Regions from separate parts of the Caballeronia sp. J97 genome, predicted to be linked through region 2. Evidence: predicted binding sites of a transcription regulator. Region 2 holds the regulator's gene; each other region holds the start of a gene.
What was found. Region 2 encodes FNR, which switches genes on or off when oxygen is low (the NO sensors DNR and NnrR bind a similar motif). Its sites were predicted from a motif close to TTGATNNNNATCAA; they were not measured.
Positions count from the first base shown of each region.

Region 1: U4Y90_RS35560 (hemerythrin domain-containing protein) is a predicted target of FNR. The motif match lies at 4,983-4,996, and genes of this name have one in related genera.
Region 3: U4Y90_RS32790 (universal stress protein) is a predicted target of FNR. The motif match lies at 1,923-1,936, and genes of this name have one in related genera.

Region 1 is NZ_CAJMZL010000062.1:567-7,271, forward strand. Features, by position in the region: gene phbB (acetoacetyl-CoA reductase) at 1-310, shown strand, start outside; gene U4Y90_RS35535 (hypothetical protein) at 414-632, shown strand; gene U4Y90_RS35540 (hypothetical protein) at 805-1,134, shown strand; gene U4Y90_RS35545 (HAD family phosphatase) at 1,221-1,886, shown strand; gene U4Y90_RS35550 (hypothetical protein) at 1,896-2,357, opposite strand; gene U4Y90_RS35555 (glycosyl hydrolase) at 2,658-3,749, opposite strand; gene U4Y90_RS35560 (hemerythrin domain-containing protein) at 4,293-4,895, opposite strand; gene U4Y90_RS35565 (CBS domain-containing protein) at 5,084-5,770, shown strand; gene U4Y90_RS35570 (SDR family NAD(P)-dependent oxidoreductase) at 5,838-6,272, opposite strand; partial or broken gene U4Y90_RS35575 (hypothetical protein) at 6,426-6,705, shown strand, end outside.
Region 2 is NZ_CAJMZL010000035.1:30,022-42,496, reverse strand. Features, by position in the region: gene U4Y90_RS30705 (glutathione S-transferase family protein) at 1-459, opposite strand, end outside; gene U4Y90_RS30700 (glutathione S-transferase family protein) at 476-1,102, opposite strand; gene fnr (fumarate/nitrate reduction transcriptional regulator Fnr) at 1,277-2,065, opposite strand; gene U4Y90_RS30690 (response regulator transcription factor) at 2,256-2,909, opposite strand; gene U4Y90_RS30685 (ABC transporter substrate-binding protein) at 3,322-4,560, shown strand; gene U4Y90_RS30680 (branched-chain amino acid ABC transporter permease) at 4,674-5,549, shown strand; gene U4Y90_RS30675 (branched-chain amino acid ABC transporter permease) at 5,552-6,478, shown strand; gene U4Y90_RS30670 (ATP-binding cassette domain-containing protein) at 6,475-8,001, shown strand; gene U4Y90_RS30665 (porin) at 8,211-9,347, shown strand; gene U4Y90_RS30660 (aldose epimerase family protein) at 9,355-10,386, opposite strand; gene U4Y90_RS30655 (HAD family hydrolase) at 10,417-11,091, opposite strand; gene U4Y90_RS30650 (3-deoxy-7-phosphoheptulonate synthase) at 11,269-12,387, shown strand.
Region 3 is NZ_CAJMZL010000043.1:8,618-21,092, forward strand. Features, by position in the region: gene U4Y90_RS32780 (MFS transporter) at 1-744, shown strand, start outside; gene U4Y90_RS32785 (hypothetical protein) at 764-958, opposite strand; gene U4Y90_RS32790 (universal stress protein) at 1,018-1,854, opposite strand; gene U4Y90_RS32795 (universal stress protein) at 2,102-2,545, shown strand; gene U4Y90_RS32800 (hypothetical protein) at 2,588-2,899, shown strand; gene U4Y90_RS32805 (DUF1488 domain-containing protein) at 2,995-3,300, shown strand; gene U4Y90_RS32810 (hypothetical protein) at 3,276-3,425, opposite strand; gene U4Y90_RS32815 (PAS domain S-box protein) at 3,448-4,518, opposite strand; gene U4Y90_RS32820 (hypothetical protein) at 4,563-4,793, opposite strand; gene U4Y90_RS32825 (hypothetical protein) at 4,865-5,116, opposite strand; gene U4Y90_RS32830 (hypothetical protein) at 5,276-5,446, opposite strand; gene U4Y90_RS32835 (pyrrolo-quinoline quinone) at 5,825-7,597, shown strand; gene U4Y90_RS32840 (MFS transporter) at 7,633-8,961, opposite strand; gene U4Y90_RS32845 (3-keto-5-aminohexanoate cleavage protein) at 9,040-9,972, opposite strand; gene U4Y90_RS32850 (SDR family oxidoreductase) at 9,987-10,778, opposite strand; gene U4Y90_RS32855 (GntR family transcriptional regulator) at 10,887-11,612, opposite strand; gene U4Y90_RS32860 (ABC transporter ATP-binding protein) at 11,778-12,467, shown strand; gene U4Y90_RS32865 (FtsX-like permease family protein) at 12,464-12,475, shown strand, end outside.

The DNA.
Region 1 (6,705 bases), on a different contig from region 2:
AGGCCAGATCGGCCAGACGAATTACTCGGCGGCGAAGGCGGGCATGCACGGCTTCACGAAGTCGCTCGCACTCGAAGTCGCGAAGAAAGGCGTGACCGTGAACACCATCTCGCCGGGCTATCTCGCGACCAAGATGGTGACCGCGATTCCGCAGGAGATTCTCGACACGAAGATTCTTCCGCAGATTCCGGCAGGCCGTCTCGGCAAGCCCGAGGAAGTCGCGGCGCTCGTCGCGTTCCTGTGCTCCGATGATGCGGGCTTCGTCACGGGCTCGAACATCGCGATCAACGGCGGCCAGCACATGAGCTGATGCTTGCGAGCGGCGCGCGTTCATCGTCTCATCGCGCGCGCCGCTTTGCGTTTTCATCGATTCAATCTTCATCCGAAACCCGCGCCCTCCGGCAAACCGTGCCATGATCAACCTCATTGCAGGCACACATCTCCATAGCGTCGGTCATCTCGATTCGGCGATCGAACATCTCGAGCAAGTGCTGAGCCTCGAAGGGGCGAACTCGCTCTTCTCCAAGACCTACTGGCGCGGGCGTGTCGTGCAGACGCTTTCCACGCCCGGACTCGCGCCCTCGCAGCACTCGCGGCTGCAACGCCTCCTGGATCGCATCGCTCAGGCCTGAGCGGGAGCAACAGACCGCACACGCGGTCGATCGCGGAAAAAGCGCGCGGCGAGAACTCGCGCGGCCGCATGCTCAAACATCCGATCAAACAGCGCCTTTCCTCTGATCCGTGAAGAAATTCGCGGGCGCTTGTACCATTCGGGTCGTATCTCAAAATTCACGGTCCGCAAGCATGTTTTCCTACCTCAGCTTGACGTTCTCGACGCCGCGTGCGTTCGGGGCGATCGCACTCACTTGTCTGCTCGCCGCATGCGGCACGACGAACGGCGTGACGGCCGGCGCGCAGCCCAATACGTACTCGGTCACCGGCAAAGCGACGGGCACGCGCATGTCGTGGGTGACCGCGCGCAACGCCGCGATGGACGCCGCCTCCGATTACTGCAAGCAACGCTCGCAGCGCGTCGCGATCAAGTCGGAATCGACGAGCGGCGTGCGCTCGCTCGAAGAGCAGACCTCGACGGTATCGTTCAGTTGCGTGCCGGAGAATGCCGCGCGCGGCTGAGCAATTCTTTCGACGACATCATCGCCGCTGGCTATCGCGCGCCATTGTCGCGGCGACCCGCACGAACGACAAGGACGAATCAAGCTTTGATCAAAGCCATTTTGTGGGACATGGACGGCACGCTCGCGGAAAGCGAGTCGTTGCATTTGCGCACGCTGATTGCAGCGCTGGCGCATCATGGCGTGGAGGCGGGCGCGGAGATGCATCCGCTCGTCTTCGGCAAGACGGGACGCGAAGTGCACGCGCTGTGCCGCGAGCGCTTTGGCTTGTCGGTGGATTTCGCCGAATGGTCGATGTTCCGTGCGCGCGCCTATCTGCAAGGCGCGCCCGCGCTCGTGCCGCGTCCCGGCGCGCTAGAGGTGTATCGCGCGGCGAAGGCGGCGGGCATCACGCAAGCCATCGTGTCGAATGCATCGCGCATGCTGCTCGAAGCGAATTTGCGCGCGCTCGGCATCGAAGAGCCATCGCTCGTGACCATCAGCGTCAACGATGTGCGCAACGGCAAGCCGAGTCCCGAGCCTTATGAACGCGCGGCGTGGCTGTTGCGTCTCGCGCCCGAGGAAGTGATCGCGGTGGAAGACAGTCCGACCGGCGCGCATGCCGCCCTCGCGGCGCACATGCGCGTATTGGCATGGCCTTTCGACGATGAAGGCGCCGCGCTCTTCCCGGCACAAGCCCAGGTGGTGCGCTCGCCGCGCGAACTGGCGCTGGCGCTGGGTCTCGATCCGGCCTCGCTGCCCGATTGCGCCTGACGGCTTCGGTCAATCGGACTCGCGCAGCGTGCCGAAATCGCTGAGAACGATCTTGTGGATGTTCGACGCATGCACCCATTCGCGCGCCTGACGCTCGACGCGATCCGTGAAAGCGCGCGGCCCGCTGCAATATATTTGCGTGTTCGCGTGAGTCGGGCTCATCGTGAAGGCACTCTTTTGCGCGGAGAGATCGTCGGGAAGGTCGAAATGATGATAGACCTTGCCATGATGGCGCAGCGCGTCGAACTCATTGCGTAGAGCAGTGTGGTCGGCCGATCGGGCGAAGTTATGCACCTCGAATCTCCGGCCTGCCGACGCAAGCCGCCTCGCGATTCCCACGATCGACGCGGCGCCAGAACCACCGCAGTAGAGAATGGATCGCACGCGCTGGTCGAGCGCGGCGGGCGGAGTTTGCGGAATCCCGACGAATACTTCGTCTCGTTCGATGACCGGCATCAGGTTGTCGCGCATATCTTCTCCAATATGACCTGCCTCCTTCGCGAGCGGAAGGCGAAACAGTGTATGGATGGTATGGGGATGGCCGGCCCGGCAGGTATCGAAAGGGCAGGCTCGCGTTCAGAGTAGGGCGGACCGAAAGCGCCGACAAGGCGCTGTGCCGGCATACCAGTCATACAGCTACGCCGATAAGCGCGCGACACGGCCCCGTCGCGAAAGTGCCTGATTTCAGGGCCAGAAACGCAAACGAGCGACCGCAATGGGTCGCTCGTGAAGAAAACTGCGGTGCAACGGGGCGGCGAGACCCCGCGCAAGTTACATCGGATGGCCGGCCACGAAATTCTTGTACGACCAGTAAGCGGCCTTGGTCGTTTGACCGTCGGACTTCATCAGGCCGAAGTTGCCTTCGTTGTCGTCGTAGAGTTCGAACGCCTGGATCGACTGGATGTTGTACTTCGATGCGACGCTCTGGAACTGCGCCATCATCGTGCTGCCGACCATGTAGTTCGCGATCTGCTGATCCGTGCCGTAGTTCGGGCGCACGCCGAATTCGCTGAGCCACACCGGCTTGCCGAACGAATGCAGGACGCCCAGCATGTCGTAGCAACCCGTGCCGCCGCATGCGTGCGTCATGTCGCCCTGGTTCGAATACCAGTGCCATGCGGTGATGTCCCAGTTCACGGTCGGATGGCCGCGCGTGCCGTCAGGCTGCGAGCCGTCCATCAGCATCTGGAAGAACGCGTAGTGCAGCCACGTGCCGTTCACGACGATCTTCGCCGTGCTGTCCTTCGACTTCACGCCTGCGATCAGGCCGCGAATCACGCCGCGCGCGAGCACGAAGGGCTGGTTCCTATAGTGCGTCCAGCTCGTGCCGTCGACGTTGCCGGTGAGCGCTTGTGCTTCGAGCTCATTGCCGACTTCATAGTACTTGTACTTATAGGTGCTCGCGACCTGCTGGCCGAGCGTGTAGGCCGCGTTGTAGGCGTCCTGCTCGGAGTTGAAGCCGGTGCCGAGCAAGATCACGGGGTACACGGTCACGCCGCTGGCCGCCATGGTTTGTGCCATCGTCGCGATGACCTTGGCCGATGCCAGGTTGTACACGTCATTGCGATAGATCGTCGCGCCGATGTCCTTCAGTTGTGCGAGTTGCGTCGCCACGGGCGTCGAGTCGTACGCGCCGCCATTCGTGTTGCGGCCGTTCGCGCCGTAGAAGATGGACGTGCTGGTCGCCGCCTTCGCGGTCGACTCGGGCGCGGCGCTCTTGGCGGTGGCGTCGTCCAGGGCGGAGTCGCCGCCGCCGCAAGCGGCGAGCAACACGCTCGTGAGAACCGCTGTCGCAATTGCCGCGGCCTTGCGCGCGGAGAAAACGTTGAAGCTACGAAGAGAGATTTGGTTTCGGTTCGTCATTGTGGTTAGCAGTACGAATTGACTAGCGTAAGGCTCGTAAAATCCAGAACGCGGCCGGACTTTCCAGTGACATGCGATGCCGCGAGAGGACGCGGGCATCGCATCATTCCGTGCTGTCGTCAAGATGACATTAATTAGTCATCCGAACTGGCTGCGCAAAACAAGCTCGTCTGCTCGGCGCCGGAGTAGAGGCGCAGAGGGGCAAACCGAGCGGCACGGATTCACTGACGGGTCCAGCGCGCAATACGGCAATCGCTCTGGATGGCGGAGTCGGGCAAACGATTGCGTTTACCCGCATGGGCCTTACGAAATGACCAATCGAGCTCAGTTCGAAGGCAATGTCGCCGAGAAATAGGTAACGTTTGCGCGGTTGCGGTCAATATTTCCGAATCTTACGGAATCTTGGCGCAACATCGGCAACCGTTGCCGAAAACCTGACTGACGGCTGCAAGGTTATCGTCTTATGAGATGAATGTAAATCCCTGCAACAGTAAAAAAATCTTTCGTTGCATAGGTGTAGCAGAAAAACTTACTTCATAGGAATTAGCGGGACAGATTGGATATATCTTCGACAGCCGGAACCGCCTTGGCTATCAGGCGGTACAGGCTTTCGAGGCTCTCGCCCTCGAAGGTCGCCTCGCGGAACGGGTCGAAGCGTCTGTCGATGGCCGCGTCGATGCGCGCCCAGTCGACATCCAGAAGATGCCGAAGGGCTGCGGGAAGAATGACCGTCTCTTCGACACGCCTGTGGTTTTCGCAAAACTCGACGTATTCCTCCATGATCGTGCGCAGGCCGAAGAGCGCCGCTTCGCCTTTCAACTCGAAGCGCGTGAGCGCGTGCTCGAGATCGCGCAGACGCACTTCACCCGCGACGTGCTCGCGATGCAATTCGTCGAGCACCGCGTTGTACTCGTCGGTGCGGTTCCGGAGCGCGGCGAAGAGCAGACGATCCTCCATCGGATGATGAAGCTGCTCGGGATATTCGCGGATGTAGTAAAGCATCGCGCGCAGGATGATCGGATCGGGCGCGGGACCGCCGCTCCCGAGCTTGTGGACGAAGTCGAGCATCGCGGCCGTGACGGCAGCGAGCCGTTTGTGATCGAGCCGAATGACGTGAAGCGCAGTGCGTTCTGTTGTATCGTTCATGGCGGCTCCTGGCAGGAATGGATTCGCCTCCGCAGGCGTCTGGCGCGAAGGCATTGCCCCATTTTTTCATCGCGCGCGTCGGGACGATTGATGTGCATCAAGCTCACTGCACGCGACAGTCACGACAATCAGCGCACGCCCGGAGCCATGAGCGCTTTTCCGGAACGCTGCTTTCTTTTATGAGGGAGATGAACGTGCGAGCTGCCGACATCATGACGACATCGATCGTTTCCGCCAGTCCCGACATGTCCGTACGCCAGGCGGCCGGGACGATGGTATTCGCCGGAATTAGCGGCATGCCTGTGATCGACGAGAGCGGCAAGTTGCTCGGCATCGTCACGGAGGGTGACCTGATGCATCGCGCGGAGATCGGGACGGGCGTGCGTCAGCGTGCGTGGTGGCTCGAACTGGTCGCATCGACGCGTGAACTGGCCAGCCAGTATGTCAAGGAGCATGCGCGCAAGGTCGGGGACGTGATGACCACCGACGTCGCGACCGTGACCGAAACGTGCCCCGTCGCCGACATCGCCGAATTGCTCGAACGCAAGCGCATCAAGCGCGTGCCGGTGCTGCGCGATGGCAGGGTGGTCGGCGTCGTGAGCCGCGCCAATCTGATTCGCGCGCTCGTGACGATGGCGCCCGAGACGCCCGTCGATGTCGATATCAGCGATCACTCGATCCGCGAGGCGGTCATCGCCGCGATGGCGGACCATCCCTGGGCGCTGCCGCGGGAAAGCATCATCGTGGAGAACGGGACTGTGCATCTGTGGATGCGCGTTACGAACGAGGATGAAACGAAGGCCATTCGCGTTGCCGCGGAAAATGCGCCGGGCGTGAAAGCGGTCGTGACGCACGTCGGACCGCCGGCGGGCTAGCACCGCGCTTTTTTCAATGCGGCGTGGATCGGATAAAGTTCACGCCAGCGTTGACCGGAATGATCTGTCACGTGATGAATGCATGGTTGATGCATGACATCACGATCTTCGCGACCTCGTCCGCTCCGCCCGCGGTCAACTTCTTCTCCACACTGGATAGCTCGATCGAGCCGGCCATCTCGCGGCGTCGATCGCTCCGGGCGCGACGGCGTTGGCGCTGATGCCGTCGTGCACATGCCCGGCAGCACGGCCCGCGTTCAGAGAACTCCGCGTCGGTGCGGTCGTCGCTACCGATCCTCTTCGCGGTGCCAGCGTCGTTGACGAGAATGTCGTTACGACCGAGGCGTTGCGCGATGTCTTCGATCATCGCGTTGACATCGTCGCCGATGGCGACGTCGGCGCGCACCGCAATGGCCTGAGCGCCGAGGCGTTCGCTTACCGCGAGGACATCGGCCGCGTCGTTTTCGGTCCGTGATAGCCGATAGCCGCCGACGCGCCGCACGACGCGCGGGTGAGCCGACTGTCGCTAGCCCGATGCGGTCGTTCAGATCGAGGGGATGAGCGGGCGTGACGAGGTCCGGTCGAAGAAAAAAACCGATGCCGGGTTAAGGGCATCGGTTCTTCCTTGCACGGTGTTGCTCGATCAACGGCCGCCGTGGCCGCCACCACCACCAGCACCGCCGCCGCCGTGGCCACCGCCGTGTCCGCCGCCATGGCCGCCACTGCCGTTGCCGTTGCCGTCGCCACCGCCATTGCCGTTGCCGTTGCCGCCACCGCCGTTGCCGCCACCGCCACCGCCGTGACCGCCACCGCCGTTGCCGCCGCCGCCGTGACCTCCGCCACCGTTGCCACCACCGCCGTTGCCGCCACCGCCATGACCGCCGCCGCCGCCGCCGTTGCCGCCGCCGCCACCACCGCCGTGACCTCCGCCACCG
Region 2 (12,475 bases):
TTCCACTTGCGCGAGACGCTTGTCGAGCACGCCGTATAGGCGGCGCGTTTCATCGGAATAGCGCTTAAGGCCATAGCGCCGGTCGGTTTCCGCTTCGACCATGCGGAAGTGATGCACCTGTCCCGGCATCGGGCCGAAGCCACCCATCTGCCACATCAGCCATTCGAGCACCGGCACGCGATCGCGCAGGCTCGCGGGTAGAAATTGGCCGGTCTTCTCGCCGAGATAAAGCAGGATCGCACCGGATTCGAACACGCTGATCGGCTGGCCGTCCGGTCCGTCCGGATCGACGATCGCCGGAATTCGATTGTTCGGGCTGATGCGCAGAAAGTCGGGCGCGTGCTGTTCGCCCTTCGTGATGTTCACCGTCGTCACGGCATAAGGCAGTTGCATTTCCTCCAGCGCGACGCTGATCTTGCGTCCGTTGGGCGTGTTCCACGCGTGCAGTTCGATAGTCATGGCGATGCGTCCCGGATCAGGTCAGCGCAGGCGCGACATGACGCGCGAAGCCCGGGCGCTGCGTGATGCCCGCGTACCAGCGTTCGAGTTCGGGAAGCGCGGGCCGAGTTAGCTCCGCGATGCCGAACCAGCGACGCGCATAAGCGGCGATGACGAGATCGGCGAGGGTGAACGTGTCGCCTTCGAGATAGCCGCGGCCTGTCAGGCGCTTGTCGATCACGCGCCAGAGCTTCTCCACTTCGCTCGCGGCGGCGGCGAGCTGCTTCACGTCGCGATCGGCGGCGCTGGTGCGGATATAGCCCCAGAAGACCGGACGCTCGGCGGGTTGCAGCGTGGAGAGCGACCAGTCGAGCCAGCGGTCCGCGCTCGCGCGCACCTTCGGCTCGGCGGGGTAGAGCGTGCCGCCCGCGCCGTATTGCATCGCCAGATAGCGGAGGATCGAGTTCGACTCCCACAGCACGAAATCGCCGTCGTCCAGCGTGGGCACGCGGCCCATCGGATTCATCGCGAGATAGTCGGGCTCGTCGTTGCGCCCGAATTGCAGGCCCGCGTCGATACGGTCGTACGCGAGCCCCAGTTCCTCGCAGCACCACAGCACTTTCTGCACATTGACCGAGTTGGCTCTGCCCCAGATCGTCAGCATTCGATGTCTTCCTCCGTACGTGTCGAAGGGTCCATCTTAGCTGTGTTCGCCGGCACGCGGCGCGAGCAGCACCGGCCGCGTTCGAGCGACGCGCCCGCTTCGGACAGAACCGAGTCTAAGGACGCGGCATGGCGCGAACGGGTGACGAAACGCGCAAAGACATCGAGAAACCTCTCACACGCTTTCGAGCCCGACCTGATCGAGTATCCGCACTTCCTTGCCTCGCGCATCGACTACGCCTGCCCGCTGTAGTTTGGAGAACATCCGGCTCACCGTTTCCAGCTTGAGTCCGAGATAACTTCCGATCTCCTCGCGGGTCATCCGCAACACGAACTGCGCGGGTGAATAACCGCGCGCCTTCATGCGCGTCGAAATGTTGAGCAGGAAAGCCGCAACGCGTTGCTCGGCGGTCATCGTGCCGAGCAGCATCATGAGGTTGGACTCGCGCACGATCTCGCTGCACATCATGCGATGCACGTGGTGCTGAATCGCCTTGACCTCGCGGCACAGCAGTTCGAGCAGGCCGAACGGAATGATGCAGACGACACTGTCTTCGAGCGCGATCGCGTCGCATCCGTGGTGGTCGGAACTCACGCCGTCGAATCCGAGCGCGTCGCCTGCCAGATGAAAACCCGTGACCTGTTCGTTCCCGTCGCGGTGCGTGACGACGGTTTTGAAGCAGCCGCTTTGCACGGCATACAAGCTCTGAAACGCATCGCCGGAACGATAGAGCGGCTCGCCGCGCCGGATGATCCGGGTCGCGCAGATGATCGCGTCGAGCCGCTCGCATTCATCCGACGAGAGCCCGCTGGGTATGCAGACACGCTGCATCAGACAGGTCGAGCAGCGCATGTGCTCGCGTGTCGCGGTCGTCCGGGAGACATGCGCGATCGGAAAAGCACGACGCGGCGCCGGCGCATTGGATGGCCGGGCGTAGGAGCCGCCTTCGCTATCAGGGAACATGCTGTGCCTCCGGTAAAAGCTGGATTCGCGCATACGAGCCAGATACCAGGGAAACTCAGCGTCTCGATGCGCGCTGGATGAATCTATCCCTTGAATTATTCGTCACGCCGTCACCGAATAATGTCGGCGATGGCGGAAAGTTCGGTAGGAATTCTGGAAGGCGTGTAGGGAAATCCTGACGGACGAACACTCAGGCGTCGTCGCATTCGTCATCGAAGAGATTGTGGCGCACTGCGTAGCGCACGAGGGCCGCTTCGTGCGGCAACTGCATCTTCTCCAGTACGCGTGCCTTGTACGTGCTGACGGTTTTCGCGCTCACGGACAGCGCCTCGCCGATCTGATTGATCGACTCGCCCGCACAAAGCCGCCGAAACACTTCGAACTCGCGATCCGACAAGCGTTGATGCGGCAGCGCGTCGGCGGCCTCGGTCAGGCTCTGCACGAGGCGCTCGGCCATCGAGAGGCTCACGTATGCTCCGCCCGCAGCCACTTTGGTCACGGCGGCGAGCAGTTCGGCGCTGGCGCTTTCCTTGGTCAGATAGCCTGACGCGCCGCCCTTGAACGCGCGGTTGGCGTACTGCTGTTCGGCATGCATGGTGAGCACGAGAATGCGCAGAGCGGGGTTCTCCTCCTTCACCTGCTTGAGCAGATCGATGCCGCTGCGGCCCGGCATCGACAGGTCCAGCACCAGCACCTGTGCCGGCGTCGAGCGCACGAGGGCCAGGGTACTGGCTGCATCGCTGGCTTCGCCGGCCACCTCGAAACCGCTCGCGTTGGCGAGAATATGGCGCAGTCCGTCGCGCACCATCGCGTGATCGTCCGCGATCAGCACTTTCGTGGTCATGGTTGCGATTCCCTTTCTCGCACGATCCCATTGATGCCGATGCGAAGCACGCAGCCGTCGTCCTGGACAATGAGCGACGATCGACGCGGCTCGCATGCGCATGGCGAACGGAATTCGTCGGCCCTTCTTCGATAATACGGAAAAAATCGCGGTCGCCGCGACTGTCGCCGCTTCGCTTGCTTCGCCGAGCGTGAGTTTATTACGCAAGCTATTCGAAAGTATCGTGGGTCATTCATGATCTTTTCGCATGATCGTCTTTATCGTTATTACTGATTCAGTGCATGAAAGGCGAGTGCTACTGTTTGTCGGCAAATCCTTAATTGCTGCAAGTGTCATGTGTCTGGCTGGCGTCGCTCCACGATCGATTACAAAGAGGAGACTGATGATGTCAAAGGGCAAGACGTGGCGGGGAATGAGCACCGTCATTGCAACGGGTACGGCGATAGCGGGGCTGGGCCTCTCGGTCACGGCGCATGCAGCAGGGGAGCCGATCAAGATCGGCGTCATCAGTGAAGAGTCCGCCGTGGCGGGCGCCTCGATCAGCAAGGCCGCGCAACTCGCCGCGGAAGAGATCAACGCCAAGGGCGGCGTCGATGGGCGGCAAATCCAGATCATCGCGTATGACGATCATTCGTCGGCCTCCGACGGTGTGCGCGCATTTCAACGCGCCGCGAGCCAGGACAAGGTGGTCGCGATCATCGGCAGCTATATCAGCGAAGTCGCGCTCGCGATGGAGCCGTGGTCCGCGCGCCTGAAGATGCCGTTCATCACGCCGGGCGCGGCGAGCAACGAAATCTCGAAGCGCGTGCACGACGACTACAACAACTACAAGTACACCTTCCACGGCTGGATGACCTCGGCCTTCATCGCGCAGTCGATCTGCGATTTCTCGCATGACGTGCTCGTCGGCGAGTTCAAGATGAAGACGACGGTCGTGATGAGCGAAGACGCGGCGTGGACCAAGCCGCTCGATGAGCGTTACCTCGAATGCCTGCCGAAAGCGGGGCTGAAGGTGCTGGATCACATCCGCTTCAATCCCGACACGTCCGACTTCACGCCGATCTTCAACCAGATCGAAGCGAAGCATCCGGACACGATCACAACGGGCATCAGCCATGTAGGCGTGCAGCCAACGGTGCAATGGCACGATCAGCAAGTGCCGATTCCGATGTCGGGCCAAAGCTCGCAAGCCACGACGACGAGCTTCTGGAAAGACACCAATGGCGCGACCGAGGGCGTCATCACGGCATCGGCGGCGGCGCCCGGCGTCGCGATGACGCCGAAGACCGTGCCGTTCGTCGAGTCGTACCAGAAGCACTTTGCCGGCGTGTCGCCCGCCTATGACGGCTTCACGAGCTATGACCTCGTGTACATCATCGCGGATGCGATTCATCGCAATCAAGGCTCGACCGATCCCGACAAGATGGTCGATGCACTGGAGAAGACCGACTACGTCGGCACGATCGGACGCTGGCAGTTCTACGGCAAGAACGATCAGTTCACGCATGCGTTGAAGTACGGCGAAGGCTATATCACCGGCATCAACCTGCAATGGCAGAACGGCAAGCAAGTGGCGATCTGGCCCAAGTCCGTCGCGAACGCGAAGGTCAAGTTCCCGGCCTTCGTGAAGGTGCAGGCGGCCGCGAACTAAGCGCCTTTTCGTCGTGCGGCGCGTGCGCTGTCGAAAGCGCGCGCGCCTTGCGGCGCATGTTGCGGGGACCGGTTCCACGTTGGCATCGACATGGAAAACATGAAAGGGCCGCTATGTTGCCACTGCAAATACTCATTGATGGCTTCGCGATCAGTTCGCTCTATGCGCTCGGCGCGATCGGCTTCACGCTGATCTTCGGCGTCTCCGGCGTGCTCAATCTCGCGCACGGCGGCGTGATGCTGATTTCCGCGCTGCTCGGCTGGGCGCTCGCGGGCGAAGCAGGCCTGGGCACGTATCTCGGCACGCCGCTCGGCGTGATCTGCGGGATGATCGCCGCGTACATCACCTATTTCATGGTGGTGCGGCCCATTCAACGTTCCACCGCGATTCCGCGTGAAGAGAAAGAGATCTTCGTGCTGACGGGCACGCTCCTCTGGGGCATCATGATCCAGCAGGGCATGGCCTATCTCTTCTCCGACAATCCCATCACGATGCGTCCGCTGATTCCCGGCGTCGCGAGCGTCGCGGGCGTGCGCGTGCCCTACAACGAGATCATGATCGCGATCGTATGCTGGATCGCGATCGGATTGTTGTGGCTCTTCGTGAATCGCACCAAAGCGGGCAAGGCGCTGCTTGCGGCGTCGATGAATCCACGCGGTCTCACGCTGCTCGGCTTCGAGCTCTCGAACATCTATCTGCTCGCGTGGACGATCTACGGCGTGCTCGCGGGCATCGCGGGCGTGCTGCTCGCATCGTTTCTCGGCGTCAGCACGAACAACACCGGGCAGCTCACGGCGAGCGCGTTTTCCATCGTCGTGCTCGGCGGTCTCGGAAGCGTGTCGGGCTCGTTGATGGCCGCGTATGTCGTGGGCTATCTGGAGACCGTCACCGCGTATCTCATCTCGCCGACGCTGCGGCCGCTGCCCGCGCTGCTGCTGCTCGTGCTCGTCGTGTATGTGCGGCCGCAAGGCTTTCTCGGACGGCGGTAATCATGAAAGACATCGCTCGTTCGCGTCTGGTCTGGTCCGCGGTCCTGCTCGCGATCGTCGCCGCGACGCTGCCGTGGTGGCTCACCGGCTATATCCTCGGCGTGCTGACCGTCGCCTATTACTTCGGCGTCTTCGCGATGTCGTGGGACTTGCTGTTCGGATTCGCGGGTGAAGTGAACTTCGGGCCGACGTTTCTGATCGGCCTGGGCGCCTATTCCGCCGCGATCCTGAACGCGCACGCAGCCGCGCCGATAGCGATATGCGTGATGGCGGGCGGCCTCGTCGCGCTGATCGGCGGCTTGCTGCTCGCGGTGCCCGCGTTGCGATTGCGCGGGCCGTACTTCGGCCTCGTCACGCTCGTCGCGGTGCTGCTGCTGCAAAACGCGATCGTGATCTTCGCGGGCATCACGGGCGGCGAGATCGGCATGATGGTGCCCGATGTGATGTCCGTCGATGCGAGCAACAACTACTGGATCGCGCTCGCATTCCTCGTCGTCTGCGCGATCATGCTGTTCGGCCTGTCACGCTCGGCGATCGGCCTCATTCTGCAGGCGAGCGGCCAGGATACCGTCGGCGCGCAGGCGCTCGGCTTCAACGTCGTGAAGCACAAGCTCGCGGCGTTCTGCATCAGCGCGGTGTTCTCCGGCGTCGCGGGCGCGATGCTCGTGTTCTATCAGGGCACGGCGTCGGTGAGCACGGTGGTCGATATCGGCATCGGCGTGCAGATCATCATCGCCGCGGTGCTCGGCGGACGGCGCACGATACTCGGCGCGGTGCTCGGCTCGATCTTTCTGATCGTCGCCGGAGAATTCCTTCGTCCTCTCGGTCAGATCAACACGTTCGTGGTCGCGGCTGTCGCGCTCGCGGTCATTCTGTTCTTTCCGGATGGATTGCTCGGCAACATCCTGCGTGTGAGGGAGCGCGAATGAGCGATAACGACAATCGCGCGCCATTGCTCGCCGTGCGCGGCCTGACGAAGCGCTTCGGCGGTCTCGTGGCGGTGAAGGACATCGGCTTCGATATCCGGCCCGGCGAGATACTCGGTCTCATCGGGCCGAACGGCTCGGGCAAATCGACCGTGATGAAGCTCATCATGGGCATCGAGCGGCCCAACGCGGGATCGATCGAAGTCGATGGCGTCGAGATGGCCGGCTGGCTGCCGCATAGGATCGCGAGGGCGGGCGTGGGCATCGTGTTTCAGCATTCGCGGCCGCTGCATCGGCAGACGGTGCTCGAACATATCAAGCTCGCGCTGTTGCCCGATTCGCTCGTGAAGCTCGCCGCCGATCCGCACGTGAATCGCCGCGCGCGAGAGATCGCCGAGCGCGTGGGCCTCGCTCGCGTGATGCATCGGCATCCCGCGACGCTGCCGTTCGCCGATCTGCGCCGCATGGAAATGGCGAAGGCGATTGCGCGTGATCCGCGCGTCGTGCTCGTCGACGAGCCGTTCGCGGGTCTCACCGCGGCCGAGTCCGAAGCGTTCTCCGAGTTGATTCGCGGCTTTCGCGCGGAAGGTCGCGCGGTGCTGCTCGTCGATCACAACGTGAAGAGTCTCGCGGCGCTCGCGGATCGCGTGCTCGCGATGTATCTCGGCGAGTACGTCGCCGAGGGCACGGCCGAAGAGGTGATGCGCGACGAGACCGTGCGACGCGTGTATCTCGGCGGCAAGATCGAGGCGCGCGAACGGGGCGCGGAAATCGTGAACACCAGGCCGTCGCTGCTTCAGGTCGAGCATGTCGGCGTGCTGTACGGCAAGGCGCGCGCGCTCGACAGCGTGAGCATGCACGTGCGCGAAGGCGAGTTCGTGTCCGTCGTCGGATTGAATGGCGCGGGCAAGACGACGCTCTTCAATGCGATCTCCGGGCTCGTGCCTTATCAGGGTGCGATTCGATTCGGCTCGCGGGATCTGAAGGGCATGAGCGGGGCGGCGATCGCGCGCGCGGGCATCGTGCAATGTCCGGAAACGCGCGAGTTGTTCGGCGACATGACCGTGCGCGAGAACCTCGATCTCGGCGGCTATCATCTTCCGGACAAGACACGCGCCGATCAGCTCAAATGGCTCTTCGAGCTCTTTCCGATACTCGAGTCGCGTCAGGCGCAGACCGCGCGCACGCTGTCGGGCGGCGAGCAGCAGATGCTCGCGATCGCACGCGCGCTGATGATGCAGCCGAAGCTGCTCATTCTCGACGAACCGACGCTCGGCCTCGCGCCCGTGATACTCGAGCAGTTGTCGAAGGCGATGGAGCTGATGCAGAAGACCACGCCTATCACCGTGCTGCTGGGCGAGCAGAACGTCACCTTCGCGCTGCCTCATGCGGATCGGGTTTATGTGCTTGAGCATGCGCGCATCGTGTGGGAAGGCAGTCCATCGCGCTTCGAGAAAGAGATGGGGAAAGGCTTTCTCGAAGCAGTGCCTACCGAGCCTGCGCAGGCGGCGCGCGCGAAAGCATGATGCGCTCGCCGCGCAACGAATCGAATAGCCGCTGTTGCACAAAAACACCACACGTATTGCACCGGATCAGCGCCACGACAATCGATGTGTTAAAAAATCGCGTGCTTTCATGCGTCGCGCCCGAGCTGCATTCGTTCAGACAGCGAACTGAAAGGCGATGCAACGAAGGCCATTGAACACTTCCAATAAATACGCGCTCCCGACACATCATGAAGACAATTGCATCGCGTGCCATCGCAGGCGTCGGCGCATCGGCCATCGCGCTCGCGTGTCAATCCGCATTCGCGCAAAGCTCGGTCACGCTCTATGGCGTCGCCGACGTGAGCGTGCGCTATCTCACGAACGCCAACGCCAACAACGACGGCAAGCTGTTCATGACCAACGGCGCGATCACCAACAGCCGTATCGGCTTCAAAGGCACCGAAGATCTGGGCGGCGGCCTGAAGGCGATCTTCCAGTTGGAGAGCGGCGTGGAACTGGAGAACGGCCAGTACTCCGATAGCGCCCGCGCATTCAATCGCGCGGCCTTCGTCGGTCTGTCGAATCAATATGGCACGTTGACGCTCGGCCGGCAGAAGACGCCGCTCTTCGACATGCTCGGCGACACGTACGATCCGCTCACCGTCGGCAATTACTTCGAGAACGCGTGGCTGCCGGTTGCATTGGGCGCGGGCCTCTATGCGGATAACGCCGTCAAGTACAACGGCACGTTCGCGGGCCTGACGATCGGCGCGATGTACTCGTTCGGCACGAACTATACATCGACCGGCGCGGGCGGTTTCTCGGGGCAGGTGCCGGGCCATATGGGCGCGGGCAACATGTACGGCTTCACGGCGTCATATGTCATGGGTCCGCTTTCCATCGGCGGCGGCTATCAGCAGAACAGCGACAACTCCGCGAACAAGCAGAAAATCTGGAACGCGAACGCGGTCTATGCAATCGGCGCGGCGAAGCTCTATGTCGGTTATCTGCATTCGACCGACGACACCGGCTTTGTCGACAGCATCCTGCAGCAGCGCGGCCTCGTGGCGGGCACGGATATCCTGAAGGGCTCGGGCCGCCGCGACGATGGCCCGTTCGCCGGCGTCACGTATCAGGTCACGCCGGCGCTGTTGCTCACGGGCGCGTTCTACTACGACCACATGAAGAACGCGGCGACCGGCGGCGGTGCGACGGGCAGCGGCAATCGGTACACGGGTGTCGCGGTGGCGGAGTATGCGTTGTCGAAGCGCACCGAAGTCTACGGCACGGTGGACTTCAACAAGGTGACGGGCGCGGCCGATGTCGAACTGCCGGGCCGCTCGAATCAAACCGGCGTGTCGATCGGTTTGCGCAACATCTTCTGATGCCGCGTCAGCGTACTCGCAACGTATAGCGCGTGCGCTGACGATAAGCCTCGCCGGGACGCAGCACGGCGAGTTCGCTGCTGTCCATGTTGATCTCGTTCGGAAAGCCGCCGGCTTCGAGACACAGTCCCGCATGCTTGCAATAACGCGACCCGTCGCGCGCGGGCACGCCTTCCAGATAGTTTCCCGAGTAGAACTGCAAGCCGCGTGCATCGGTCGACACGCTCAGTTCGCGTCCGCTCGATGGCTCGAACAGCACGGCAACGGTGCGCGGTTCCAGCGCGCCAGGTTCATTCAATACATAGCAATGGTCGAAGCCGCCCGCGAGTGCGAGTTGCGGATGAGATGCATCGAGACGCATGCCGATCGATGCGCTCGCGCGCAGATCGAACACGCTGTCCTTCACGCCCGCGTGCGCGACGGGGATCGATGTTGCATCGATCGCGAAGTACGCATCCGCTGCAATGGATATCTCGTGATCCCGGATGCTCGCAGCGCTGCCCAGATTGAAATAGGCATGATTCGTCAGATTGACCGGCGTCGGCGCATCGGTGCGTGCTTCGTAGTCGATCGATAGCGTGCCGTCGTCGTCGAGCGCATAGCGCACGCTCACATTCAGATTGCCGGGAAAGCCCGCCGCGCCGGCGGGCGAATGCAGTGTCATGAAGAGCGCGCCATCGATCTCTTGCACGCCCCACATCTGCCGATGAAAGCCCGCCGAGCCGCCATGCAGATGATTCGCGCCTTCGTTGCGCTCGGCCTGATGCGCGACGCCGTCGAGCACGAAGCGCCCATCGCGGATGCGATTGGCCCAGCGCCCGATGATCGCACCCATGAACGTGCTGCCGTTCAGATAGTCGTCGGGCGTATCGTGACCGAGCAGCACATCGGCGAAACGTCCTTCGCGGTCGGGCGCGAGCCACGAAACGAGCGTCGCGCCGAGATCGCCGATGTCGACGCGCATGCCCGATGCATTGCGCAACGTGTAGAGAGTCACATCGCCCCAAGGGCGCGCATCGATGGAAGAAGAGGTCGTCATGCGCGCGATCATCTCATGTTTCGACGTGCTTCAAGGCCGCGCGGCGACTTCATCGAGATGCAGCAGCAGATCCGCCGGATCCTCGTACACGCGCAACGCGCCGGAGCGCTCCAGTTCATCGCTGCCATAACCGCCCGACAACAAACCGACACCCAGCGAGCGGCAGCGGCGCGCCGCCAGCATGTCCCAGATGCTGTCGCCGACGACGACCGTATGCTCGATCGGCACGTTCAGACGCGCGGCCGCCGCGAGGAACAGATCGGGGTCGGGCTTCGCATACTTGACCATGTCGCGCGTGATGACCACCTGTTTCGACGGATCGACGCCCAAGGCTTCGAGATTGACCTGCGCGGTCTCCATGCGTCCGCTCGTCGCGATGGCCCAGCGCGTGCCGGCCTGCGTCAACGCTTGCAGCAGTTCGCGCGCGCCGGGCAGAGGACACACCTGCGCGCGCAGCCGCTTGTACGCTTGCGCATGCAACTGACGCAAGTGCTCGACGCGATCCGCGCTGATCTCGCCATGCGTCTCGCGCAGCAACTGATTGGTGAAGAGGCCGCCGCTCATGCCGATCTTGCGATGGATGCGCCACACGGACAACTCGATGCCCTCGGCGTCGAGCGCCTCCTTCCATGCAAGCACGTGCTGATAGACGCTATCGACGAGCGTGCCGTCAAGGTCGAAAAGGAATGACGTTTCGATGCGCATGATCTACTCCCTTTGAATGAGTCCGCGTGTGCCGTATCGGCTTCATCATACGCAGGATCGAGCGAGCGGGCTGCCGCAGATGCGATAATGGATGTTTGCGCCGCGAGCCGGTTGTGTCGCGGAAAACGCGCATAAAGTCCCTGAATTTTGCATCAATCACGCATGACGGAGCCTATCTTGACCCGCATCGACAATCCCTCCCGCGATCAGGAGGCAGGCGTGGCCGACTCCACGCAAGACACGACCCGCATCGACGATACGCGCATCGGCGCGGTGCGTCCGCTGATCTCGCCGGCTTTGCTGCTCGACGAACTGCCGGTGACGCCCGGGGTGCAGACGCTCGTCGAGGAAAGCCGCGCGGCCATCGCGAACATTCTGCATGGACGCGATGACAGGCTCGTCGTGGTGGTCGGCCCGTGCTCCATCCACGATCACGATCAGGCGATGGAATACGCGGAGCGCCTGAAGAAAGTCGCGCACGCACTGCGCGACGATCTCTTCATCGTGATGCGCGTGTACTTCGAAAAGCCGCGCACCACGGTAGGCTGGAAAGGCTATATCAACGATCCGCGTCTGGACGGCAGCTTCCGCATAAATGAAGGCCTGCGTCGCGCGCGCGAGCTTCTGCTCGACATCAGCGGCCTGGGTCTTCCGACCGCGACGGAATTCCTCGATCTGCTGAGCCCCCAATACATCGCCGATCTGATCGCGTGGGGCGCGATCGGCGCGCGCACGACGGAGAGCCAGAGTCATCGTCAGCTTGCTTCGGGGCTGAGCTGCCCGATCGGCTTCAAGAACGGCACCGACGGCGGCGTGCAGGTCGCGGCGGACGCGATCGTCGCGGCGCGCGCGAGCCACGCGTTCATGGGCATGACGAAAATGGGCATGGCCGCGATCTTCGAAACGCGCGGCAACGACGATTGTCACGTCATCCTGCGCGGCGGCAAGACGGGGCCGAACTACGATGCGCAAAGCGTCGCGGCGGCATGCGGCGCACTGGCCGCACTCGGCCAGCGCGAGCAGGTGATGATCGATTGCTCGCACGCCAACTCGAACAAGTCGCATCTGCGCCAGGTGGATGTCGCACAGGACATCGCGCGGCAACTCGAAGCAGGCGAGCGGCGCATTACCGGCGTGATGATCGAGAGTCATCTGGAAGAAGGCCGTCAGGATCTGAAGCCGGGTGTGCCGCTCAAGCACGGCGTGTCGATCACCGATGCATGCCTCGGCTGGACGCAAAGCGAGCCGGTGCTCGAACTGCTCGCGCAAGCCGTGAGAAAGCGCCGCGCTGGGTGATCGGCATGGCGCGAGCGGGGCGCATGGGCCCCGCTCAACGCATTGGCCTCGCGGCCGAAGCTAGCTGGTGTTGCGGTGCGGAGGAAAC
Region 3 (12,475 bases), on a different contig from region 2:
GCGTTCCTGGTTCGCAACAAGCGCTCGGAGAGCCTTAAAGCGATTCTTCCGCGCGTCGATTCCGGGTACGTGCCGCAACCGGCCGATAGCTTTTCCCTGTCCGACCGTGAAGCCGCGCCCGGCTCGCCGATCGCGAGACTCTTCGCGGAAGGACGCGGCCTGAGCACCGTCATGCTGTGGATCGCCTTCTTCATGTGCCTGTTCATGGTCTACGCGCTGAGTTCATGGCTGACGAAACTCATGGCGGGCGCCGGACATAGCCTCGGCTCGGCGCTCACGTTCGTGCTCGTGCTGAACTTCGGCGCGATGATCGGCGCGATTGGCGGAGGCTGGCTCGCCGACCGCTTCAACATCAAGTACGTTTTGATCGCGATGTATGCGCTCGCGGCCGTATCCATCGGCCTCCTCGGCGTGAAGGTTCCGCTCGGCGTGCTGTTCTTCCTGGTCGGCCTGGCCGGCGCGTCGACGATCGGCACGCAGATCGTGACCTACGCGTTCGCCGGACAGTTCTATCCGATCGCCATTCGATCGACGGGCATCGGCTGGGCGTCGGGCATCGGGCGCAGCGGGGCGATTCTCGCGCCTATCGTCATCGGCTTCCTCGTGAGCCAGGCCCTGCCGCTTCAGCAGAACTTCATCGCCATTGCCATTCCCGGCGTGATCGCGATGCTCGCGGTCTGCCTGATCGATGCGCGCCGTTCCAAAACGGATGCCATCGCCGTGGCCGCCGCCGATCCGGCCTGATGGCGCACGCGCCCCGCGTTCATTCGTTCGCGGATTCCGGTCGCCGTGGCTTTTGCGACTCGGACGGGGCGCCGCGTTGCGTCGGCGCCCTCGTGCATGCGTCGGGCGGCGTGACATAAGGCACGTCGTCGCAGCAGCACGCATAGACCGGAAAACCGTATGCGTTCGTGCGGATGATGGTCGTCGGCCCGTGCAGCGGGCACACCGCGTTCATGGCGTCTCCCGGATTGGTTGATCGGTTGTTTCCATCGTACTCGGTGTGCCGGGGCCGTATCAATGCGACATCAGCACAGGCACGGTCATCGATTCGAGAAACGTGCGCGTCGCGCCGCCGAGCACGAGTTCGCGCAAGCGCGTGTGGCCGTAGCCGCCCATCACGACGAGATCCGCGCCGAGATCGGACGCGCGCGACAGCAGCATGTCGCCGGCCGAGGCTTGGGCGTCGCTCACGCTCGACACCATCTCGACTTCCACGCCATGCCGCGCGATGCAAGCGGCGATATCGGCGCTCGCGATGCGTGGGCCCGCGTCGTCCGCTTTCGTATCGACCGTGACGATGCTCGCGCGCCCGGCCGCCTTCAGCAACGGCAACGCGTCGTGAACGGCGCGCGCCGCTTCGCGCCCGCCGTCCCACGCGATCATCGGAACCTGCCCCACCGTGGCGAAGAAGCCGGTGTAGGGCATCAGCAGCACCGGGCGTCCGGCGGACATGATCAGATGCTCGCGAAAGCTCTCGCCGATATACGACTCGGGATCGCCGGGATCGTCCTGGCCCGCGACCACGAGATCGGCGCAGCGCGCATGATGCGGCACCGCGCGATCCGCCGGCTCGCCCGGCGCGAGCCATTCGCCCGATACGCCCGCGCGCGTCAGTTCCGCGTGAAAGAGCCGTTCCAGCGCGCCCGCGCGCTCGCGGCGCATGGCCGCCTGCACCTCGTAGTAGCCGGCGCTGCCCGCCATCACGTTGAAGGCGCGCGCGTTCGGTTCGAAGACCGCATAGAGGCCGATCAGATACGCGTCGAATCGCTTCGCGAGCTGCAACGCGGTCTCCAGACGGGGATGGGCGCGCACGCTCGTATCGAGGTGCACGAGGATCGTCTTGTAGCTCATCGAATGACTCCTCGAGTCCGCTGAGAATGGATGCGCTCCGAGTCTAAGGAGATCCCGCCGCGATCCGCTTGACTCAAGTCAACGGAACCCGGCCTCGCGGGCATTCGCGCATGGGCTTGACTCAGGTCAACGGACGCCGCGAGCGTCGCGATAGAGTGGGGCGTTCATCCAGATCGCGCGCCATGCGTGCGCTCAGACAGTCCAAAGGGAGCGGCCGGAGCGGGAAGCCGTGCAGGCCGGAAACACGATGTACCGAAATATCATGGTTGCGTTCGATGGCAGCGAGTGCTCGCAACGCGCGCTCGACGAAGCGATCCGCATCGGCGCGCGCGCCAAGGTGTACATCGTCTACGTGGTCGACGGGGCCGCGCTTTCGTCGTACCCGTCGCAGCATCGCGTGAGCGTTCGCGAGGAGGCCGGCCACGCGCTGGACGTCGCGTACGCGCGCGTGATCGATGCGGGCATCGAGTGCGAAACGGAACTCGCCGAAACGCGCAACGTGACCGATACGGTCGCGAAATGCTTGCAACGACGTGTCGTGCATATGCCCGCGGATCTCGTCGTCATGGGCACGCACGGGCGGTCCGGATTGCAGAGGCTCGCGCTCGGCAGCGTTGCGGAAGCTTTCATCAGACGTTCGACATGCCCGGTGCTGCTCGCGCGTGCGAAGAGCGCCGTGAACGACATGTGAAGTCCGGCCCATCGGCATCGGCCTGAGAAGGAGAACAATCGCATGGGCCTCGGAATGCAGATTGCCTACCTCGGTTTCGCCGGATCGAGCGCGATCGAGCGCGAAGCGGGCGTCGAGCTCGTGCGGCTCGCGGGCGTCGCGAGCGATATCGTCGATTGCAGGCTCACGATCAAGGCGTGGCTCGACGGCGCGGGACAACCCGTCTTCGACGCGCAGCTCGTCCTGCTCACGCGCGATTTCGAGCAGGTCACGGTGCCGCGCAATACGGACCGCGATCCGAGCGTGGCGATGCGCGACACCTTCGACGAGGCCGTGCGGCTGCTGGCTCAGCGAAGCCTGCCCGATCCACTTTGATCCAGATCAATACGCGGGATAAAACGTTGACCAAGACTTAAGGGATATGTGCTTCGCGTCGAACCACCCCGATCAACGCTCCACGAGGTATCGGCATGATCATCACGTTTCCGAGTCAGGCGCCTGTCTATCAGGGCGATGTTCCGTCGCTCACGTTCGCCGCCTTCGCCGACGGCGAGCGCATCGCATGCACCATTTCGGCTGAAGCGCTGGAGGATCACTTCGGCGCCGCGTCATGGCGGGAGGAAGACCTGCAGCAGGCTTTCGAGAGCCATCGCTCGTCGATCGAAGGCGCCGCCGAGCAGGTGCTGAGCCGGGTCGGCGGCACGTCGGTGATGCTGCGCAGCGGCTTCTTCCGCTTCCGCGAGGCGCGCGCTCAGAGTTCGTCGAGCCGCGCCTGATCGAGATTCCGGACTTTCCGGTCGCGCGCGGCGATCACGGCCGGCCCTCTGCGGCCGGGCTGTCGGTCGCGCTGATCCACCGCGAAAACAGGTCGGCGCTGTCGCCCTCGAATCTTCTCGAACATGCGCGCCTCGCAGGTGTTGAGCTCAGCCGTCTTTGGCGGACGGGTTCAACGGAAGGTCCACGAGAATGCGAAAGCCCTCGCCGTGCGCGCTGTGAAACTCGATGACGCCGCCCAGCTGACGCACGCGCTCGCCCATGCCGAGCAGGCCGAAGGTGCCGGTGGCGCGCGGACGCGTGACATCGGCGCCGCAGCCGTCGTCTTCGATCGTCAGCTTGCAGCGCGACTGCGCGCAGACGATCCCGATGCGCACTTCGCCGGCTTGCGCGTGGCGCACGATGTTCGTGAGCGCTTCCTGCACCAGCCGGAAGACCGAAGTGGACGCGGCCGTATCGAATCCCTCTTCCTCGCCTTCGATATCCAGATCGATCGTCAGATCGTAGCGGCGGCGAAAATCGCAGACTAGCCAGTCGATCGCGGCGAACAACCCGAGGTCGTCGAGCACGGGCGGGCGCAGGCCCGCGGCGATGCGCCGCAGCGAGCCGATGATCGTATCGATCTGCGTGAGCGCCTGCTGTACGAAGCGCGCGTCCTGCGCGCTGGGCGTGAGTGCCGACAACTGCATCTTCAGCGCGGCGAACTGCTGGCCGAGATCGTCGTGCAATTCGCGGGCGATCGACGCGCGCTCGTTTTCCAGCGCGCTCTGCACATGCGCGGACAATTCGCGCGCATGCTGCAGTTCCGCGAGCCGCACCCGGTCGGTCACATCGCGCGTGACCTTCGCGAAGCCGATCAGATCGCCCTTTGCGTCGCGCAGCGCGGTGATGACGACGTTCGCCCAGAAGCGGCTCGAATCCTTACGAATGCGCCAGCCTTCGTCTTCCACGCGCCCGGCCCGTGTGGCGATCGCGAGTTCGTTCTGCGGCTTGCCCGCGGCGATGTCGTCGGGCGGATAGAAGACGGAAAAATGACGCCCGATGATCTCTCGCGCTTCATAGCCCTTGATCCGGTGCGCGCCGTTGTTCCATGTGGCGACGCGGCCGTGCGTGTCCAGCAGAAAGATCGCGTAGTCTTCGACCGCTTCCACCAGCAAACGGAAAGACGCGTCGGTTTGGAGCGCGGCGCGTTCGTCGTCGGGTTCGGTGGCGTGAGTCATCGTTGCAGTGGGCGAGCGCGCATGCAACGTCGGGCGCTGCGGCGCTATTGCGGCGTCATCTGGAAAGGCGGCAGCGGCAATTCGTCACCGTCGATGAAAGCGGTCGCGCAGCGCACCGCGAAACCGAGCGCGCCGTCCTTGCTCGCGAACGCGCCGAGATTGCCGAGCGAGGTCGAATGGCCGTCCTCTTCGAGAATCGAAGCGGTTGCGACGAACGCGTTGCCTACACGGTTGGCGAACGGCTGAAAAGCCGCTCCCCGATGATAGATGATCATGGATTTGACCTGTCGAAGGGATCGGAGGCGCGAGCGGCACGCATGCCGCGGCGCGCCCGGGATTCAGCGTGCTAGCGAATGCGCGCGCCACCGAAATGGCGCGGGTCCTGCGCAGACTGTCGATGGTCGATTTCGGCCATGCCATAAGCGAACGCATAGCGCAGCGCACCGCTGCCGCTGGCGAATTCGCCGAGCATTCCGGTCGAGCGGCGCGTGCCGCCCGGATCACGAATGACGAGCATCGCCGTGTATCGGTCGTCGTCGAATACGGCGCTCGCGCTTAGTACGTGCCCTTTGTAGATCATGTCGCTGGGTAGGTTCATCGCGCTCTCAGGTTCTATGTTTTCTCGGTGCGGCAATCTTGTGGATTACCTACATTCCGTAAGCGATAAGCCTAACCGTTCAATTTTTGTCGTCTTACGCGATTTAAGATTTTTTACTTTTCTTAGCCGGTTGCTTAAGTCAGATGAATCGGGCGCGGCTCAGGTCGCCGACTTACGCAGCGCTTGCACGAATTTCGATATCGATCTCGCCGCGAGCACGAACATCGCGCCGGAGAGGCCGGCATCGGATCGGGTCAACAGATCGGTTGCATAGAACGCCGCGAGCGCGACGAGCGGATGGCATATCACCTGAGCGGTCAAGCGTTTCATCAGCGTCTCACCTCGATAACCTTCGGAACCGGGCAAGACCTTCACTGAGAAATATCGCTATGACACCGGGCCCTGTCCTGAGCCGTCACTGTGCCTTTCGTTTCGGTTGCAGTCCTGCTCGCGAGTCGACGCTTCCTGCCCGATCGTCCGTGTTTTTCCGAAGATAAAGTAAGCGCCTGGAGGGTAATTTCGACGCGTTCCGATCTTCAGGCGGTAAGAGACGCGTGCTCGATGACATTCGTCGTACGCATACACACGGTCAACCGACCATTCCGCCGAAGCCTAGCCGCCGCCCGACGTTCTGTTCCCGTTTTAAGCCACCGCAGACAATAATCGCAAGGCACCGGGGCCGGCCCCTCCTGAAACGGAGATCCACAGATGAAAGGGCATTTATCGGTTGGCGTGATCGCAGTCGCTGTCGCAGCAATCGTCGGTGGATGCAGCGGAGGAAGCTCCGGTTCCGATCCGGCCGCGACGTCGGGCGGCGCATCGTCGGCATCCGGCCCTGCTGCGGCGTCCAGCCCTTCGTCGGCGGCGTCGTCCGCAAGCGGTGCAAGTGCGCCATCGGGAGCGAGCGCGTCGTCCGGTTCGAGCGCTCCCGCGACGACCAGGCCGTCCGCTTCGAATCCGATGGACGTCACCACGTATCACAACGACATCGGCCGCACCGCGCAGCAACTCGCGGAAACCACGCTCACGCTCGACAACGTCAATGCGTCGACGTTCGGCAAGCTCGGCTTCTATACCGTCGATGGCGCCGTCGATGCCCAGCCGCTGTTTCTCGCGGACGTGCCGATCGCGGGCGGCACGCATAACGTGCTGTATGTCGCGACCGAGAACGCGAGCGTCTATGCCTTCGATGCCGACACCGGCGCCGGGCTCTGGCGCGTCTCGACCCTCGGCGCGGGCGAAGTCCCGAGCGACGATCACGGCTGCGACCAGACCACGCCGACCATCGGCGTTACGGCGACGCCGGTCATCGATCGCTCGCGCGGGACGAACGGCGTGATGTATGTCGTCGGCATGTCGAAGGACAGCGGCGGCGCCTATCACCAGCGCCTTCACGCGATCGACATCGCGACGGGCGCCGAGCTGTTCGGCGGTCCTTCGGAAATCACCGGCTCGTACCCCGGCACCGGATCGGGCAGCGTGAACGGCGTCGTGCCGTTCACGCCCGGCCAGTACATCGAGCGCGCATCGCTGTTGCTGCTGAACGGCGTGGTCTATACGGCATGGAGCTCGCATTGCGACGCGCTGCCTTACACCGGCTGGCTGATCGGCTATAGCGCGGATACGCTGAAGCAGACGGGCATCGTCAACGTCACGCCGAACGGCGAGATGGGCGGCATCTGGATGGGCGGCGCGGGCCTCGCGTCGGATGGCGCGTCGATCTATTTCCTCGACGGCAACGGCACCTTCGACGCGACCATCAACGCGCAGGAGATGCCCATCAAGAACGACTTCGGCAACGGCTTTCTCAAGGTGACGCCGAGTTCCACGCTGGCGCTTCAGGTGTCCGATTACTTCGAGCCGTCGAACACCGTGGTGGAATCGAGCCAGGATCTGGACCTCGGCTCGGGCGGCGTGCTGGTCTTGCCCGATGTCACCGATATCGACGGCAACGTGCAGCATCTCGCGATAGGCGGCGGCAAGACGCGCGTGCTCTACGTCGTGAACCGCGACTCAATGGGCAAGTTCGATTCGAACGCCGATCACATCTATCAGCCGCTCTATTCGACGATCACCGGCCCGATGTTCACCGCGCCCGCGTTCTACAACAACACGATCTATGTCGGCCCGGCGGGCGATCACCTCAAGGCGCTGCCGGTCGTGAACGCAGTGGTGGCGACGGCCGCGTCGAGCCAGACGACGAGCCCGGCGGGCAACTGGAATTTTCCGGGCCTGGCGCCGGTCATTTCCGCGAACGGCGATACGAACGGCATCGTATGGGGCGTGGAGAACACCACGCCCACTGCCGTGCTGCATGCCTATGACGCGAGCAACCTCGCCATCGAGCTCTACAACAGCAATCAGGCGGGCACGCGCGATCAGTTCGGCAACAACAAGTTCATCTCGCCGACGATCGCGAACGGCAAGGTCTACGTGGGCACGAAGACGGGCGTCATGGTGTTCGGCCTGCTCGGCGATTGATGCCGCGCGCGCGGGCCGAACGACGCGCCGGGAGTTCAGGCGTTCGACATCACGCCGCGCTTGTCTTCGGCGCGTTGCTCGTTGCCGTGACGCAGGCGCGTGCTGCACACGGCCGCGATCAGGAGCGCGACCGCGAGACACACGAGCCCGTTCATCGCGCGGCCGGTGGTCTGCTCGATGATGCCCATCACCGTCGGTCCGACGAAGCCGCCCAGCAGACCGCACGAGTTGACGAGGCCGAGGCCGCCCGCGAGCGCGCTGCCCGACAGACGCGATTGCGGGAACGTGAAGATGATCGACTGCACGACGAAGAACATCAGCGCCGACAGGCATACGCCGAGCAGGCCGATCACCGGCGACGCCCATGCCGCGATCAGCATGCCCGACGCCATGATGACGAGCCCGGCGATCAGGATGCGGCGGCTCTTCGACGAATCGCTCGCGAAACGCGGCAGCGTGGCCGCGCCGATCGCGGCGGCGACCCACGGCGTCGCGGTGAGCAGACCGATCGTCAGCGGCGAGAAATGCCCCGATTTGCCGATGATGCCCGGCAGGAAGAAGATCACCGTGTAGATCGTCAGTTGATGGCAGAAGTAGACGAGAATCGCGAGCCACACCTGACGATCGCCGATGACGCTGCGCAATGCGCCCGCGCCGTGGCCGCCGCCTTGCGCATCCTGTTCGGCGGCGAGACGGCGCTCCAGCGCGAGCGCTTCATCGCGCGACAGCCACGGCGCGCTCGTCGGCCGGTCCGGCAGCATCTTCCACACGACGAAGGCGAGCAGGATCGCGGGCAGGCCCTCGATCACGAAGAGCCATTGCCAGCCGTGAAAGCCGAGCCGGCCGTCGAGTTCGAGCAGCGCGCCGCCGAGCGGACCGCCGACGATGTTCGCCAGGCACACGCCGAGCAGAAAGTAGCCGGTGGCGCGGGCGCGTTCCTCACGGCCGAACCAGTATGTGAGGTAGAGCATCACGCCGGGAAAGAGACCGGCTTCGGCCGCGCCGAGCAACAGACGCATCACGTAGAACGACGTCTCGCCGGAGACGAAGGCCATCGCGACGGACAGCGCGCCCCACGTCACCATGATGCGCGTGATCCAGAAGCGCGCGCCGACCTTGTGCATGATCAGGTTGCTCGGAATCTCGAAGGCCGCGTAGGTCAGGAAGAACAGACCCGCGCCGAGTCCGTACGCGGCGGCGGAGATGCCGAGATCGATGCTCATCGAATGCTTAGCGAGCGCGATATTCGTGCGGTCGAGGAAGCTGATCACATAGACGATCACCAGCAAGGGCATCAGCTTGCGCAGCAGCAGGCTGTTGAGCGATGCGCGCTGCGCGACGCTCGTCGTGTCGGGCTTGGACAAGGTATGTCTCCGTAGGCGTTGTATTTCTAATGGGGTGAAGGGTGCTCGCGCGCCGCATGCACGGCGCGCATCGAACGGTCAGAAGTTCACGTTGTCGCCGCCCTTGAGCGACAACATCCGGCGCGCTTCGGCGGGCGTCGCGATCTCGAGCGACAAGCCTTCGATCACTTGCCGGATCTTGCGAACCTGCGCCGCGCTCGATTCGGCGAGCTGACCCGGCCCGATCCACAGCGAGTCTTCGAGTCCCACGCGCACATTCGATCCCTGCGCGAGCCCGATCGAGCCGAGCGGAATCTGGTTGCGGCCCGCGCCGAGGATCGACCAGACGTAGTCGTCGCCGAAGAGACGATCCGCGGTGCGCTTCATGTGAGCCAGATCTTCGGGATGCGCGCCGATGCCGCCCAGCAGGCCGAACACGCTCTGCACGAAGAACGGTCCCTTGACGAGCCCGCGATCGACGAAGTGCGCGAGGTTATACAGATGCGAAATGTCGTAGCACTCGAACTCGAAGCGCGTGCCGTTGGCCGAGCACGAAGTCAGGATGTACTCGATATCCGCGAAGGTGTTCTTGAACACGAGATCGCGGCTTTTTTCCAGATGCTGGCGTTCCCAGTCGTGCTTCAGATCGGTGAAGCGCTCGAGCATCGGATAGAGACCGAAGTTCATCGAGCCCATGTTCAGCGACGCCACTTCCGGCTGAAAGTGATGCGCGGGCTTCAGACGTTCGGCGACGGTCATGTGCGGGCTTCCGCCCGTCGTCAGATTGATGACCGCGTCCGTTTCCGACTTGATGCGCGGCAAAAAACGCTGGAATACGGCGGGGTCCTGCGTGGGGCGTCCGTCTTCGGGATCGCGCGCGTGCAGATGCAGGATCGCCGCGCCTTCCTTCGCCGCCGCCAGCGCGGCATCGGCGATCTGGTCGGGCGTGACCGGCAGATACGGCGACATCGACGGTGTATGGATCGCGCCCGTCGGCGCGCACGTGATGATGACCTTGCGTTTCGTTGCCATGTTCCTTTCCTTGCTCAAAGCGTTTCGACGTTGCCGCAGACGGAGAGCGCCTGCCCTGAAATCGCGCTGCCGGCGGGCGAGCTGAGATACAGCACGCTCGCGGCGATTTCCTCTTGCGTGACCATTCGGCGAAGCGAAATCTTCGCGAGATATTGCTTCTCCATTTCTTCGTAGCTGATGTCGAGCTGCTTCGCGCGCGCGGCGATCACGCCTTCCATGCGCGGTCCCTTGACGATGCCCGGCTGCACAGCGTTCACGCGGATGTTGTCGGGGCCGAGCTCGATCGCGAGACTCTTCGCGAGACCGACGACGGCCCACTTCGTCGCGGAATACGGCGTGCGAAAGCCGTAGCCGAGCCGTCCCGCCACCGACGACATGAACACGATCACGCCGCCGTCGGTCGCCTCGCGCAGCATCGGCACCGCTTCGCGGGAGAAGTAGTACTGGCTGTTCAGATTCACGTCGATGGTCTTTTCCCAATCGGCGGAATCGATCGCGTCGATGCCGCCCGTCGGTCCCGCGATGCCCGCGTTGTTGATCAGCACATCGAGTCCGCCGAGCTCGCGCTTCACGTCTTCGAAGACGCGCTTCACGTCGGCCTGGCTCGCGACGTCCGCACGCGTGCCGGTGATCGACGGCGAAACGGTCGATACCGCGTCGATCGCTTTCGGGTCGACATCGCAGACATGCACGCGCGCGCCTGTCGACACGAACGCCTTCGCGATGGCAAGCCCGATGCCCGATGCGCCGCCCGTGATCAGCACGCGCAGGCCCGCACGCGGGGTGAGCAGTTTCATGAAATCCATCGTTAGACTCCTTTCTGGTTATGTTTTGCGGGACGTGCGAGGTCCTCGCTAAAGCGATTAGTCATACTGATAATCCTGTCGAAGGCGCGTGCCGCGCGCCTTGGCTGCTCAGCGCTGCGCCTGACGCAGCGTGCGCGTTTCCTGCGAGCGCAGATTCGCTTCGAGATCGCGCGCCGCGTCGCGAATGTCCTTCGCGATGCCTTCGCGCGCGGCCGCGCCGTCGTGCTTCCACAGCGCGTCGATGATTTGCCGGTGCGCCTGCATCGACACGCGCATGTGCGCCACGTCGGGCGCGACCATGTTCAGGAACGGGCCGATGCGCATCCACATGTTCTGGATCGTCGCGAGCGTCATCTCGCTTGCGCCGTGCCGGTAGATGCACGTGTGGAACGCGAAGTTGCAGCGCAGATAAGCGCGCGCATCGTCGGCTTCGACGTGGGCATCCATTTCGTCGAAAATGCGCTGCACGGCGGCGACGTCGTCGTCGGTCATTCGCGCGGCCGCGCGTTCGACGACACAACCTTCGAGCGCGATGCGCACGTCGCGCAGTTCTTCGAGCAAATCGAGCGTCATCGGCGGCACCATGAGACCGCGCGACGGGCCGTCGACGAGCGCGCCTTCCGCGCGCAAACGCGTGAGCGCGGCGCGCACGGGCATGGTCGACAGGCCGACGGCTTCCGCAACGCCGCGCAGACTGAGCGGCTGGCCAGCGGCGAAACTGCCGCTCATGATCGCTTCGCGTAGTTGCTGGTATACCTTCGTCGCCATTGTCTCCGTGGCAATGACTTCGAGTTGCGGAATGGGTTGCGATGCGGGTCGGGGCGCCACGGGCATGTCCTTGCAGATATTTGATGTTTGATATGTGATCACAGTTTGATTTCCGTGGCGATTCAAGTCAATGCAAAACGCCTAGGGGATAACCCGCGCCCGGTCGTTTTGGGCCGAATGCGCGCGACTTCGGCACAATGCTTGCGACAACCCGAACCACGACATTGCGCCATGCGACCCGCCGATCCGGACGTTTCTCCCGCTCTCGAATGCCGCCGCCTCACCAAGAAGTACGGCAGCGGCCGCATCGTGCTCGACGCGCTCGACTTCGCGCTCGGCGCGGGCGAGTTCGTCGCGGTCATGGGCGATTCGGGCGTCGGCAAATCGACGCTGCTCAATCTGATCGCGGGCCTAGATCAAGCCGACAGCGGCGACGTGCTGATCGACGGCGCATCGATTTCCACACTGTCCGACGACGCCGCCACGCGCCTGCGCCGGCAAAAGCTCGGCTTCGTGTTTCAGGCGTTTCACGTTCTGCCGCATCTGACGCTCTATCAGAACGTCGCGGTGCCGCTGCTGCTGAACGGCATGCCGCCCGCGCCGGCGCGCGCGATGCTCGCGGCGGTCGGTCTCGACGGACGCGGCGACGACATGCCGCGCGAGCTTTCCGGCGGCGAATTGCAGCGCGTGGCGATTGCGCGGGCGCTGGTGCATCGGCCGCGCCTGCTTCTCGCCGATGAACCCACCGGCAATCTCGATCCCCAGACCGCGCACGAAGTGCTCGAATTGCTGCGCGCGGAAACGAAGGCGACGCGCGCCGCGACCGTGATGGTCACGCACTCGGAAGCGGCGGCCGCATTCGCGGATCGCGTCGTGATTCTGAGCGACGGCGCCTTGCACGCCGCGACGCTCGCACGATGAGCGATACC